4 regions of the Fictibacillus sp. 7GRE50 genome follow, and region 1 is predicted to be linked to each of the others. Evidence: riboswitches for the same ligand, from Rfam matches in the RefSeq annotation. Region 1 holds a riboswitch; each other region holds the start of a gene.
The links. A riboswitch is a leader RNA that binds a small molecule or an ion and turns the genes downstream of it on or off. The one in region 1 is predicted to bind S-adenosylmethionine.
Positions count from the first base shown of each region.

Region 1 (3,128 bases):
TATCCTTTTAGTGGGTAGAGGTAGCACCGATCTAGATGTTAAGCGCGACCTAGAAGCAATAGCATCTAACGTTCAAGATCATTATGGAATTCCTAGTATTCAAGTTTGTTTTTTAACTGGTTCAGAACCAAGTTTTGAAGAAGCACTTTGGAGTAGCAGTGAATTATATGAGCAAGTTATCGTTGTGCCTTACCTTCTATTTTCAGGACTATTAATAAATGGAATGAAACATACGATAATTCGCCATCAGCAGCAAACCACACAAAACGTAACTCTTTGCGAGACGCTTGGCTACCATCCTATTCTGAAAGACGTTTTACTCACACGAATACATGAAACACTTGCAACAAAGAAGTATGCATGTTCTTAAAAAGAGAGGAATGCTATGTATCCTATTCACATAAATTTGTCTGGTAGAACGGTTGTAGTAGCTGGCGGTGGTCTAGTAGCACATCGTAAAATTAATGATTTATTGAATGAAGAGGCAATAATTACAGTAATCAGCCCAGCAGCTGTCAAAGAAATTCAAGAATGGCATGCTGAACGAAAGCTGACTTGGATCGAAAGAGAAGTGGAACGTGCTGATTTGGAAGAAGCGTTTCTAATCATTGCTGCAACCAATAGTAAAGAGATTAATTCTTGGATTGCAGAACTAACAAGTTCGAAACAGCTAGTGAATGTTGTTGACCAACCAGACCTGGGTAACTTTATTGTTCCTAGTGTTGTAAAGAGAGGGAAACTCATTTTATCAGTTTCTACTTCTGGAGCTAGTCCAAGTTTATCTAAATCGATAAAAAAAGAGCTTCAACAAAAATACAGTGAAGACTATGAAACGTATTTAGATTTTTTATTTCAATGCAGATCGATCATTAAGAAGGAATATCCGGAAAAAAATCGAAAAGACTTATTAACAAAGCTAACAGATCGGTCCTTTTTATATAACGAAGAAAAGCAACGCACGTATAAACAGGAATTATTAAAGAAAATAGATCGCAATTTAGTAAACGAACCAATAAAAGAATAAATCCTTATCAAGAGAGGTAGAGGGAGCGGCCCTATGAAACCTCAGCAACCAGCAGCTACTAGCTGAAAAGGTGCTAATTCCTGCAAGTTCGGTTTGTTGAACTTGTAAAGATAAGAAGACCCCGACGCACAAAAAGTCTTCTTTTATAGAAGGCTTTTTATTTTTTATATAGGAGGCTGTCATGAGTTTAATCACAGACTTAAAACAAAACAAGATATTAATCGGTGATGGGGCGATGGGAACCCTTCTGTATTCGTACGGATCCGACTTTTGTTACGAAGAGTTAAATCTTTCTCAAGAAGAGCAGATCTATAATATCCATCGTGCTTATTTAGATGCAGGTGCTGATATCATTCAAACCAATACGTATGCAGCGAACTATTCAAAGCTCGAACGCTATGGGCTTCAAGATCACGTAAAAGAGATTAATAAAGCGGCTGTTCAGATCGCCAGAAAAGCTGCTCATAAAGAATATGTTGTAGGTACGATCGGTGGCATACGCGGTATAAAACCAAATAGCATTTCTCTTGATGAGATCAAGCGCAGTTTTCGCGAGCAGCTGTATTGTTTGTTGATGGAGAATGTAGATGGCATCCAATTAGAAACCTATTATGACCTAGAAGAACTAGAAACGGTTTTAAAGATTGCTAGAAAAGAAACATCACTTCCGATTATTGCTCAAGTGTCATTACAGGAGGTCGGCTTTATGCAGGACCGCACTCCCATTTCAGAAGCTTTGACCTCTTTAGAGAACATTGGTGCTGATGTTGTGGGATTAAACTGTCGTCTAGGGCCGTATCACATGCTGATGACACTTGAAGAAGTTGCATTACCAAATCAGGCAATTCTTTCAGCGTTTCCTAATGCATCGCTTCCTTCTTATACAGATGGCCGTTTTAATTATGAGGGGGACGCTGACTATTTTAAAGAATGTGCCCATTTGTTCAGGCAGCAAGGAGTTCGTCTATTAGGAGGATGCTGTGGTACGACACCTGCTCATATACATGCCTTCTCTAGTGAACTAAAAAACTTAGAACCTGTAACAGAAAAAGAAGTGAAACAAAGAAAACGAAAGATTGTCATTCAATCTGCATCAAAATCTAACTATGTACCTCTAAGTGAAGAAGTAAAGAAAAGGCAATCCATAATTGTTGAATTAGATCCACCACGTAAATTAGATACGTCACGTTTTATGGAAGGAGCAAAGGCGTTAAAAGAAGCGGGTATCGACGCACTTACCCTCGCTGATAATTCGCTTGCATCACCACGTGTTTGTAACGCTGCATTAGGGTCGATTGTCCAATCCCAACTTAATCTTCGCCCGCTCATTCATATTACGTGTCGTGATAGAAATTTAATCGGTCTTCAGTCTCATTTAATGGGGCTTCACACGCAGGGCATTCATGAAATACTCGCTGTAACGGGAGATCCTGCAAGCGTCGGAGATTTCCCAGGTGCGTCGTCTGTATATGATGTCACGTCATTTGAACTGATCAAGCTCATCAAGCAGTTTAATGAAGGGTTATCTCTATCAGGAAAAGAGCTTGGAGAAAAAACATCTTTCACGATAGGAGCTGCTTTTAACCCTAACATCCGATCCATCGATAAAGCGGTTGAGCGGTTAGAGAAGAAAATTGCATACGGTGCAGACTACTTTATCAGCCAGCCTGTATTTTCAGAGCAAAGACTTATTGAAACGTATGAGGCAACAAAACATATTGATAAACCGATCTATATTGGAATCATGCCTTTAACCTCTTCCCGCAATGCAGAGTTTCTTCATCATGAAGTTCCAGGCATCAAACTATCGAACGCTGTGCGTGACCGCATGGGTAAGTACACAGATGATCCAAAACAAGCGTGCGAAGAAGGTTTATCAATTGCGAAGTCGTTATTAGACATAGCTATGGAACTCTTTAACGGCATCTACCTGATCACACCATTTATGCGTTACGAACTAACCGTTGAATTAGCACAATATGCAAGAGCTAACTCTGCATCACTTTTATCCAGGAGGTCACAGAATGCCTAAGTCATCAATAGAAAAACAGCTAAAATCAAAGATTTTAATCATGGATGGCGCGATGGGAACGATGCTTCAAGA
Region 1 covers NZ_JACZDW010000003.1:103,471-106,598, forward strand. Annotated here, with positions in the region: gene IHV12_RS11775 (sirohydrochlorin chelatase) at 1-370, shown strand, start outside; gene IHV12_RS11780 (NAD(P)-binding protein) at 386-1,024, shown strand; SAM riboswitch class I at 1,026-1,141, shown strand; gene IHV12_RS11785 (bifunctional homocysteine S-methyltransferase/methylenetetrahydrofolate reductase) at 1,206-3,056, shown strand; gene metH (methionine synthase) at 3,049-3,128, shown strand, end outside.

Region 2 (3,128 bases), 580 kb from region 1:
CAGCTCCCATGCTGTTAAACGAGAACCTTGTAAAACAGGACGAGTTTCGTTCGCGTAAACAGAAAGGTTCCAGCCTTGTTCTTTAGCAAGATGAAAAGGAGCTAATGCTGTTCCATATTTGCTTGTCGCGATGGCACCTGCATTACAGATCGTCATGACAGCGTCTCCGTCTTGGAGAAGTGACAAAGCGTACTCACCGATCTTTCTGCATGTATTCTCGTCTTCTTCTTGAATTAAAAGTGATTCAGCTTCAATTCTACTTTTCGCCTCTTCTACTGAAGTTGATTGTTGAGCAGAAGCAACAACACGATCTAATGCCCAAAATAAATTAACAGCGGTAGGGCGGGAAGACGCTAAGTAATCTCTTTGTCTTTGCAATTTAGTTAAAAACGAGGAATGATCCACCTCTTTTTCAGAATTACTCCATAGTGCGAGTCCGAATGCAGCAGCGATCCCAATAGCTGGCGCGCCTCGAACTTTAAGCTTAGAAATTGCGTCCCATACGTGTTCAATCGTGGTTACATTTAAGTAAACCGTGTGATGGGGAAGTTGTTGTTGATCTAATATAAGAAGATGGTCACCTCTGTATCGAACTGAAGGAACCCATTTTTCTGCTACAGTCATCATTTAAGCACCTCTAATCCAGTCAGTAAGTTCTGTGATGTTTGTAAGTTTCCTTTGATTTTTAACAAGTTTTGCCCCTAGCGCTAGTGCTGTTTTTTTATAAAAGAGCTCGACCTCTTTTTGGGGGATAGTGTCTAGATCAGCAACGTGTGCAAGTCCAATCGTTCTTCGAATAATCTCACAACCAGCAAAACCGATAGCTTCTTTGAAAGTCTTTTCCAAGAAATTATCAAGTACACCGTCAATCTTGGCAAAAGGGTCTGTTGCTTTCTCGTTCCATAGTTGTGAGAACGTTTCTCTGTATGTTTCCCAAGTCTTTTCGATCGTTTGTAACAGGTAGGTTTGTAAAGATTCGCGATGAAATGGCTCTTTTGCATGTGCATTCTGAGAAAGATGATTAAGCGCAAGGTTAGCTATGAAGTGAGCGATATCGAATCCGGCTGGCCCATAGAACGCAAACTCAGGATCGATCACTTTAGTAGAATCGCTTTTTACAAAAATACTTCCAGAATGTAGATCTCCATGAAGAAGAACTTCTGCTTTAGTTAAGAATGAGAGTCGCAGTTGAGCTACCTCTTGTAAAAGCTCTTTGTCATTCCAAATTACATCAACTTCACTTTGGAGTTCAGCAGGGAAGTCATTTGTATCATGATTGAAGAATGGATCAGTGAACACTAAGTCTTCCGTGATCTTGCAAAGTTCAGGGTTTGAAAATTGTTTAACTTGTTCTTTTTTTTCAAAAGGATGCAGGTAGAAATCACTAGAATAAAAAGCTGTTTTAGCAGCAAATGTTCCAATGTCATCAGCAAGTTTGGGATAAATTTGACCGTCAATAAGTCCTTTTCGAAGGATGACATGGTCAGACAGATCTTCCATAACTGTGACAGCAAGTGTTGAATCTGAAAATAAAACCTTCGGAACTAAGTGAGGAACGGATTCAGCTTCTTTTAATAACGCATCGCTCTCGATTCGTGCACGATCTAGTGTGAGCGGCCAGCTTTCTCCAACCACTTTTGCATAAGGAAGTGCTTGTTTAACGATTACAGCTTTTTTGGATAGTGCGCTTTCTATATGAAAGACAAGGTTTAAGTTGCCATCTCCAATCTCTCTAACATGCAGTTGGTCTTGTTCGGATGCATCAAAAAATGCTAAAGGTTTTACCACATCAAGCACTGTCAGTTCGTTTAACGGTTCATATGTAGGTCTTACTTGTACGCTCATTTTTGTTCCCCCCGGAAAGTTTTTTTACAAATAAAAAGAGCCTCTTTTCGTATAAGAAAAGAGGCTCGGAATGATGATTTCCCGCGCCTCTTATCTTAGCAAAACAAAAATGTTTTGCCGGAATTAGCACCGTGCCATACGCTGAATTAATCAGCGGCTCCCCGTATAATGCGGGCGCCCCATCTTACAATGGTATTACGGTCGGTTGCTGGGTTTCATCGGGCCATATCCCTCCACCTGCTCTTGATAAGAGACCAAAATTATTCGTTTTGTTAATGCGTAACAATATTCACGCAATTCATAATCGTTATACTACAACGTTGTATGGAGATCTGTCAACACTAAATTCTTAAATGGATTTAATACAGATCTGTTCGACGGTCGTTAAATACAGGAACCTTTACACGGACTTCGTCTACTAATTCAGGTGAGATCTCTGCTGTAAGGATCTCCTCTTCGTGCACAGATCCTTCAGCAATGATATCTCCCCATGGGTCAATAATTAGTGATTGACCAGCGAAGGTGTTTTTAGGGTCGCTTCCAACTCGGTTACAAGCAATAACGTAGCATTGATTCTCTATAGCACGTGCGATAAGCAATGCTCGCCAATGAGATTGTCTTTGAATCGGCCATTCGGCAGGAACGAACAATATTTTTGCCCCTTTTATGAAAGGAGCTCGGATCCATTCAGGAAAACGGATGTCATAACAGATAGCAAGGGTCGAGAGATTACCGTCGATTGTAAACAGATTGCTATTACTGCCGGGGGAGATATATTTTTCCTCTTCCATAAGTGTGATCAGGTGAGCCTTTGAGTAGGTGCCGACATGTTCACCGTTTCGGTTGTAAGTGAGTGATGTGTTGTAAACTGAGTTACTCTCACGATATGCGATAGACCCTCCGACAATATTAGTATCAAGCTCTTTAGATAACTCGCTTAACCATTTCTTTGCTTTCTCACCATCATGATCGCTAATCTCATCTAATCGGGTAAGATCATACCCAGTATCCCACAGTTCTGGTAGTACGATCGTATCAGGATTATGATGTTTAACGGCTTTACGAATTTTATTTTCGATGTGTTGATAATTTTCATCAGGTTTCCCATATTGAATGTCAACTTGTATGCAGGCAATTTTCATGATTGTACCCTCCAGGTTGTAAAAAAAGTCTTTACAGAATTTCCTTAAGCGTATAACATAACTGATTAGAATTTCAAGAACATTCAAATTAGACTGGAAGTGATCGTCGTGAAACGTTTTGAGCAGGCAGAAGTGATGGGG
Region 2 covers NZ_JACZDW010000003.1:682,894-686,021, reverse strand. Annotated here, with positions in the region: gene mtnA (S-methyl-5-thioribose-1-phosphate isomerase) at 1-624, opposite strand, end outside; gene mtnK (S-methyl-5-thioribose kinase) at 628-1,845, opposite strand; SAM riboswitch class I at 1,933-2,098, opposite strand; gene IHV12_RS14710 (carbon-nitrogen family hydrolase) at 2,205-3,074, opposite strand; gene IHV12_RS14705 (pyridoxal phosphate-dependent aminotransferase) at 3,096-3,128, shown strand, end outside.
Region 2: linked by a shared signal. The riboswitch ahead of mtnK (S-methyl-5-thioribose kinase) and the one ahead of IHV12_RS11785 (bifunctional homocysteine S-methyltransferase/methylenetetrahydrofolate reductase) in region 1 are both predicted to bind S-adenosylmethionine.

Region 3 (3,128 bases), on a different contig from region 1:
GATGACTTTAAGTTCATCTATCGTTTCAAGTTTCGTTACGATCATGGCAACTTGTGTAAGGAGACAAAGAAGGAGTATGAAATCGTATCGAGGGATGAACGGAATGCTGACGAATTTTGAAAGAGCTAACGCACCAAAGATGATGACTGGAAAGATACAAGAAAGTGCTTGTAAATAAGTGAATGTAAGAAGCGCTCTCAAATTAAACCACCCTTTTATGAGTTGATATGGAAATATATTGTATCCATAATAACCTATGGTGATCTAAATCTCATCATATAAAAAAATGTTTAGTTTAACATGAACCTGTCAGTTGACTTCTTTTACTTAAGCGCTGCATCCGCTAACGAATAGACAATCGCATCATCTGTTGGTGGATTATGAAGACCGGCTCTCACATCTCGGAAATGCCGCTGAAGCGGATTTTGTACAGAAAGACTCCGAGCCCCAACGATTCTCATCGCTAGATCAACGACCTTGTTCGCACTATTTGTTACAGAATGTTTAACGGCAGCGAGTTCTGTACCTAGATTTTGACGTTGTTCAGGGTGGTTTACCCATTTTTCAGCAACGGCATGAAGGATCGTTCTTGCTTGGAATAGCTCAAGTTCTATCTTACCAATCTTTCTTCTCACCTCTGGTACGTCTGAGATAGGTCCCGATAAAGTGTTAGGGCTATACTCTGACGCAAATTCAATCGCGTAATTCCGCGCTGCTCTTGCGAGACCTAGGTACACAGCAGGCACCTGAAGATACCAGCCTTTAGGTATGAGGTTCTTCCCATCCTCTACGACTAAAAGATTTTCCTCACGTACATAAACGTCTTTCAAAAGGAGGTCATCACTTTTTGTTCCTCTCATCGAGATGCTGTCCCATGTTTCTTTTACAAAAACCCCTTTTTCACGGTGATTCACTAAGAAAAATCCTTTATGATTGGTTTCTGAGATGGTAGCTGTAATGACTGAGTAATCAAGAGCTTCTGCCATAGAAGTAAAAGCTTTACTTCCGTTAATCAGCCATCCATCTGCTTTCTTGACTGCCGTTGTTGTAGGAATACCGCCTCGAGACGGACTTCCCGTCGCACGCTCTGTTTGTGCCAAGTTAATGAGTGCTTTTTGTTCAACAACTTTCCGGCTAAGATCAGCGAACGCACTACCACTCCAATGCCGGTTTTCCGCCGCTTCTAAAAGAGTACCCAGATGCCAGCCAAGAGAAAGAGCAGTAGGAGCATCCCCCTCAGCTAAATGCTCTTGAATGGTTAAGAATTCAACTAGATTTAATCCTTTACCACCAAACTCCTTTGGAATGGTAAGAGAAAGAAAGCCAGCATCCTTCAAATCTTGAAAGTTTTCATAAGGAAAAACCCCTTCTTGATCTACAAAATTTGCACGTTTCTTAAAAATTTCTTTTAGTCCTAGAGCGGTACTAACCGCTTCTTCAAAATGATCTATCTCAGTGGCTTTTCTCAAAGGTAAGCTCATAGTTCCCTCCTAAATTTTTTATCAGTAAATGGTTTTTTGTAATTAATCTTCAGGGATAAGTTGATTGGAGTGTAAGGTGCGAGACTCCTGCGGGACAGGTGGGCAGGTGAGACACTTAAGAGTGAAACGAACGAATGTGGCTCACCGCCTGCCTCGCGGAAAGCGAGCACCTGAAACGGAAATCAACAGCTATCATCTACTTTACTTTTAATCAAAACAATAAAAGTCCTCTTTCAAAGACGAAAGAGGACGTAAATTCCATATGCTTACACGCTCTCTCATCTATCAGACATTCAAAAAAACATCTGCTGGAATTAGCACCTTTCTTTATAAAAAGCGGTTGCTGCAGGATCGTAGGACCAGTTCCTCCCCTGACTCTTGATAAGATACATTATTTAATTATTAGTCATCACTATAGAGGATAAAGCAAACCACTGTCAACTAAAAACTGATTGTTAAGAAAATTATTTTATTTCTCTAAATTCCATTGACACGTGATTTTTATTCCTGTATATTTCGTTACTAAATTGAATAATATCGATTCCTTATCGAGAGAGGTGGAGGGACTGGCCCTTTGAAGCCTCGGCAACAACTATTTTTAGGATTGTGCCAATTCCAGCAGGCGAAAGCTTGAAAGATAAGAGGAGATCTATATACGTATGTTTTATTTCGCGTATTTTTTCAACCTCTTCTCATCGCTGAAGAGGTTTTTTTATTTTCTCTTGGAGCGGGTACAAAAAAATCGGATGGAGGAAATTATTTTGGGTAAAGAAATTTTGTTAAACGCGTTTGAGATGACAAGTGCCATGCACAATTCTCATGGTCTTTGGAAGCATCCGGAGAACAAGAGACATAGAAGCTATAAAGATCTGAATTACTGGATCGACTATGCGAAGCTTTTAGAAAGAGGAAAGTTTGACGCTGTATTTTTTGCGGATGTGTTAGGGATTTATGACGTTTATAAACAAAGTAAAGCTCCTTCTATTCGTGATGGGCTTCAAGTTCCATTAAACGATCCGGCACTTCTCGTGTCGGCCATGGCAAGCGTAACAGAGAACCTGTCTTTTGCTGTGACGGTGAGCACAACCTATGAGCAGCCATTTGGCAACGCACGTCGTTTTTCTACGCTAGATCACCTAACGAATGGGCGAATCGCATGGAATGTAGTCACTTCTTACTTGCCGAACGCAGCGAGGAATTTTGGATTGCAGAATATGATCAAGCACGATGAACGGTATAACATCGCGGATGAATATCTGGATGTTTCGTATAAGCTTTGGGAGAGCAGCTGGGAAGATGGAGCAGTTGTAGAAGATGTTGAAAACAATAAATTAGTGGATCCCGGTAAGGTACATGAGATCAATCATGAGGGGCAATACTTCAGCGTTGAAGGACCTCACTTGAGCGAGCCTTCTTTCCAGCGGACACCTGTGATCTACCAAGCGGGAACGTCTGAGCGTGGACGAGACTTTGCGGCCAAGCATGCTGAATGTATTTTTGTAGGTGGTCCAACGCCAGAGAGAATTCGATTTTATGCTGACGATATCCGTAAGCTCGCTGCAAAACACGGCCGAAATCCAGAAAACATTAAGATCTTTTCTTTTTTAAACGTGGTGGTAGGAAGAACGACAGAGGAAGCCGAGGAAA
Region 3 covers NZ_JACZDW010000001.1:1,359,292-1,362,419, reverse strand. Annotated here, with positions in the region: gene IHV12_RS06635 (DUF817 domain-containing protein) at 1-201, opposite strand, end outside; gene IHV12_RS06630 (acyl-CoA dehydrogenase family protein) at 324-1,481, opposite strand; SAM riboswitch class I at 1,757-1,869, opposite strand; SAM riboswitch class I at 2,024-2,125, shown strand; gene IHV12_RS06625 (LLM class flavin-dependent oxidoreductase) at 2,243-3,128, shown strand, end outside.
Region 3: linked by a shared signal. The riboswitch ahead of IHV12_RS06630 (acyl-CoA dehydrogenase family protein) and the one ahead of IHV12_RS11785 (bifunctional homocysteine S-methyltransferase/methylenetetrahydrofolate reductase) in region 1 are both predicted to bind S-adenosylmethionine.

Region 4 (3,128 bases), on a different contig from region 1:
GGTGAGATGACACCTTCTTGCAGCCAGAACACTTTTGGTTGTGTGACCGCTGCTTCTTTTGCGAGCTCGATCGCTGCTTCTGGACTTCTAAATACTTGAACAACATCTATCGGAAACGGAATGGATTTTAAATCTGGATACGCTTTTTCATCAAGCACTTCGGTTTCTCTTGGATTAACAGGAACGATCTTATAGCCAAGTCGCTGCATCTTTCTAGCTAATCGATGGCTAGGTCTTGCAGGATTGGAACTGAGTCCCACGATCGCTAGCGTCTTAGGTCGTTGAATTTCCTGTCCATTCTCAACTGCTCTATAAAGTGATGATTGCAATGCCCAACGAATGACACCTTCGTCATTAATCGTGATTTCTGTTTTATCCGCTCCGATTCCTGTAGCCGTTTGTATCGCACGATCAAGATCATTCGTAAGATCTTTTACGGATTCAAGTCCGATCGACAACCGAATTAGTTCTTCTGTTACGCCTGTTGCTACTAATTCGTCTCCGCTCAGCTGTTGATGAGTGGTAGAAGCAGGGTGGATAATCAATGATTTTGCATCACCAACATTTGCAACATGTGACCATAATGTGATGTTGTTAATGACCTTACGTCCTGCATCACGCCCGCCTTTAATTCCAAAGTTTACGATCGAACCAAAACCGTTGCTTAAATATTTTTTCGCAAGCTCATGACTTCTGTGCGAAGAAAGACCAGGATATGAAACCCAATCTACTGCTGGATGTTTTTCCAGATGCTCCGCTACTTCTTGTGCGTTCTTCGCATGTTTTTCCACTCGTAGATGCAGTGTTTCTAAACCTTGTAGAAGGAGAAATGCATTGTGTGGACTTAAACAAGCTCCGAAATCTCGTAAAAGCTGAACGCGTAATTTAGTCGCGAAAGCCAATGTTCCAAAATCATTCGCGTATCTTAATCCGTTATAGCTGTTATCTGGCTCAGTGAATCCTGGGTATTTATCTGAATTCCAATTAAAGCGTCCTCCATCCACTACAACACCGCCAATTGCGGTTCCATGTCCGCCGATCCATTTTGTAGCTGAGTGGATTACGATGTCCGCTCCAAAGCTTATTGGCTTTGTGACATATGGTGTTGCAAATGTATTATCGATAATTAGAGGTACATCGTTTTCATGCGCAATATCTGCCACTGCCTCAATATCTAATACGTTAAGACTGGGGTTCCCGATCGTTTCAGCAAAAAATGCTTTCGTGTTTGGAGTAACCGCGTTTCGGAAGTTCTCTGGATCCTCTGCATCAACAAACTTTACGTTGATTCCGTATTTCGGAAGAGTAGTAGAAAATAGGTTGTAAGTACCTCCGTATAGATTCGTAGCTGCAATAATTTCGTCTCCTGCGTGTGCGATGTTTAAGATGGCAAGCGCGATAGCTGACATACCAGAAGAAGTAGCTACAGCTGCAACACCATCTTCTAGAAGTGCAACTCTTTTCTCAAAAACATCAACAGTTGGATTTCCGATTCGGCTGTAGATGTTTCCTGGCTCATCAAGCGCGAAAAGGCTTTGCGCATGGTCTGTATCAGAAAAAACATAGGAAGTAGTTTGATAGACAGGTACCGCTCGTGATCCTGTCGTTGGGTCAGGCGCTTGGCCCCCATGTAATAGCAATGTTTCAATATCGTATCCGTCAAAAGATTTTGTCATTATAATCGCTCCTTCTCATTATTCAAATAAAATCTATAGGAAAACTAGGGATAAAGATTAATGCTTTTCCCTTTTGCTATATTCAATTTTTAAAATGAAATAAGTGACTAAGTGATGTTTGTGCTTGAAGTATGATAAGGGGAAAAAGAAAAACCCCCTTCCTAAGAAGAGGGTTTTGGTCCTCCTCTTATCTTTCAGATCAAAAAAGATCTGTAGGAATTGGCACCTTTCCAAACCAAATGTGGTTTGTTGGTTGCCGGGCTTCATCGGGCCTAGTCCCTCCGCCTCTCTGGATAAGAGATATTCAAATTATGTTTAACACATTAACGTGCTGATGTTTACTTTGTTCTTGAATAGGATTATAGAGTAAGATGTTTTAGAAAGTCAACCGTTTTTTGAAAAATCATAAAAGTTATACAAATGAATGAGTGTTCAACTGTCAGCTTTGAATTAAGATTATGCCCATGCTATGCCGGTTATGCTAACTTTGTTCCACTTTTTTCATCAAACCATTGAAACTCTTCGATTTTTTTTACAAGTTCCGCTATTCGATTGGCAATGGCTTCTCTTTCTCCGTAACGAATTTTCTGTTCGGACGATAATTCATCAATCTGAAGTAGTTGCCAATGAGTTACAGTTAGATCCGTAAGTTGAATAAACTCTTCTTGTTTCACTCGACGCTTTACATCTAGATCTCCGTTAGAATAACCTTCTAAAAATCCGTCAGCTATTCTTTTCAAACGGTCTTCAAAGCGATCAAATTCATGTCGTGCATAACGCGGTGCATTAAAAAATGTTGGAAACAACGTCCGATAATTATTAAGAAAATTCCCAGCAAGCGAATCTCCGCTATATAAGATTGGTACAGGATCAATCAAACAGACAGTGCCATCTGAATGCAGCAATATATTCTCTGGAGATGTATCTTGATTAGTAAGTACAACCGTATGATCCGTAATCTCTCTATCCTCCATGCAAGCTTGTAGGTCTACTAAAGCTGATGAAGAAATGGCCCCCTCATACGTTTCTATAAATTTCTTGAAATCATCTATGTATTCATTGTTTTCTTCTTTCATAGATTCTGAAACATCTGATTGAAATTTGCCTGCAATATGTTTACCGTTCCATGAGAGATAACCAAACCCTTTTAAGCCATGATGTGCAGTATTCATCTTGCGAAAGAACTCACCAACTTCCGCTCCAATATGAAACGCTTCTACAACCGTTAGTTGATCTAGCTTGATTGCTTTTCCCGCATAAGATTCCACGGTAAACGTTCTGCCTTTTTCTACATGATAATTGAAAAAGGCAGGGCAGATTCCTGGTTTAACTTGGTTTGCTAGCTCATAGTATGCTCTAGTCGCTGCATATTCTGAGTGCATGGTTTCTTCATCAAACTCAACGTTCTTTCCATACGCCTCTGTTTTCGGAAAACGAACAACCACAGCATCT
Region 4 covers NZ_JACZDW010000002.1:483,982-487,109, forward strand. Annotated here, with positions in the region: gene IHV12_RS09630 (PLP-dependent aspartate aminotransferase family protein) at 1-1,676, opposite strand, end outside; SAM riboswitch class I at 1,861-1,976, opposite strand; gene IHV12_RS09635 (hypothetical protein) at 2,153-3,128, opposite strand, start outside.
Region 4: linked by a shared signal. The riboswitch ahead of IHV12_RS09630 (PLP-dependent aspartate aminotransferase family protein) and the one ahead of IHV12_RS11785 (bifunctional homocysteine S-methyltransferase/methylenetetrahydrofolate reductase) in region 1 are both predicted to bind S-adenosylmethionine.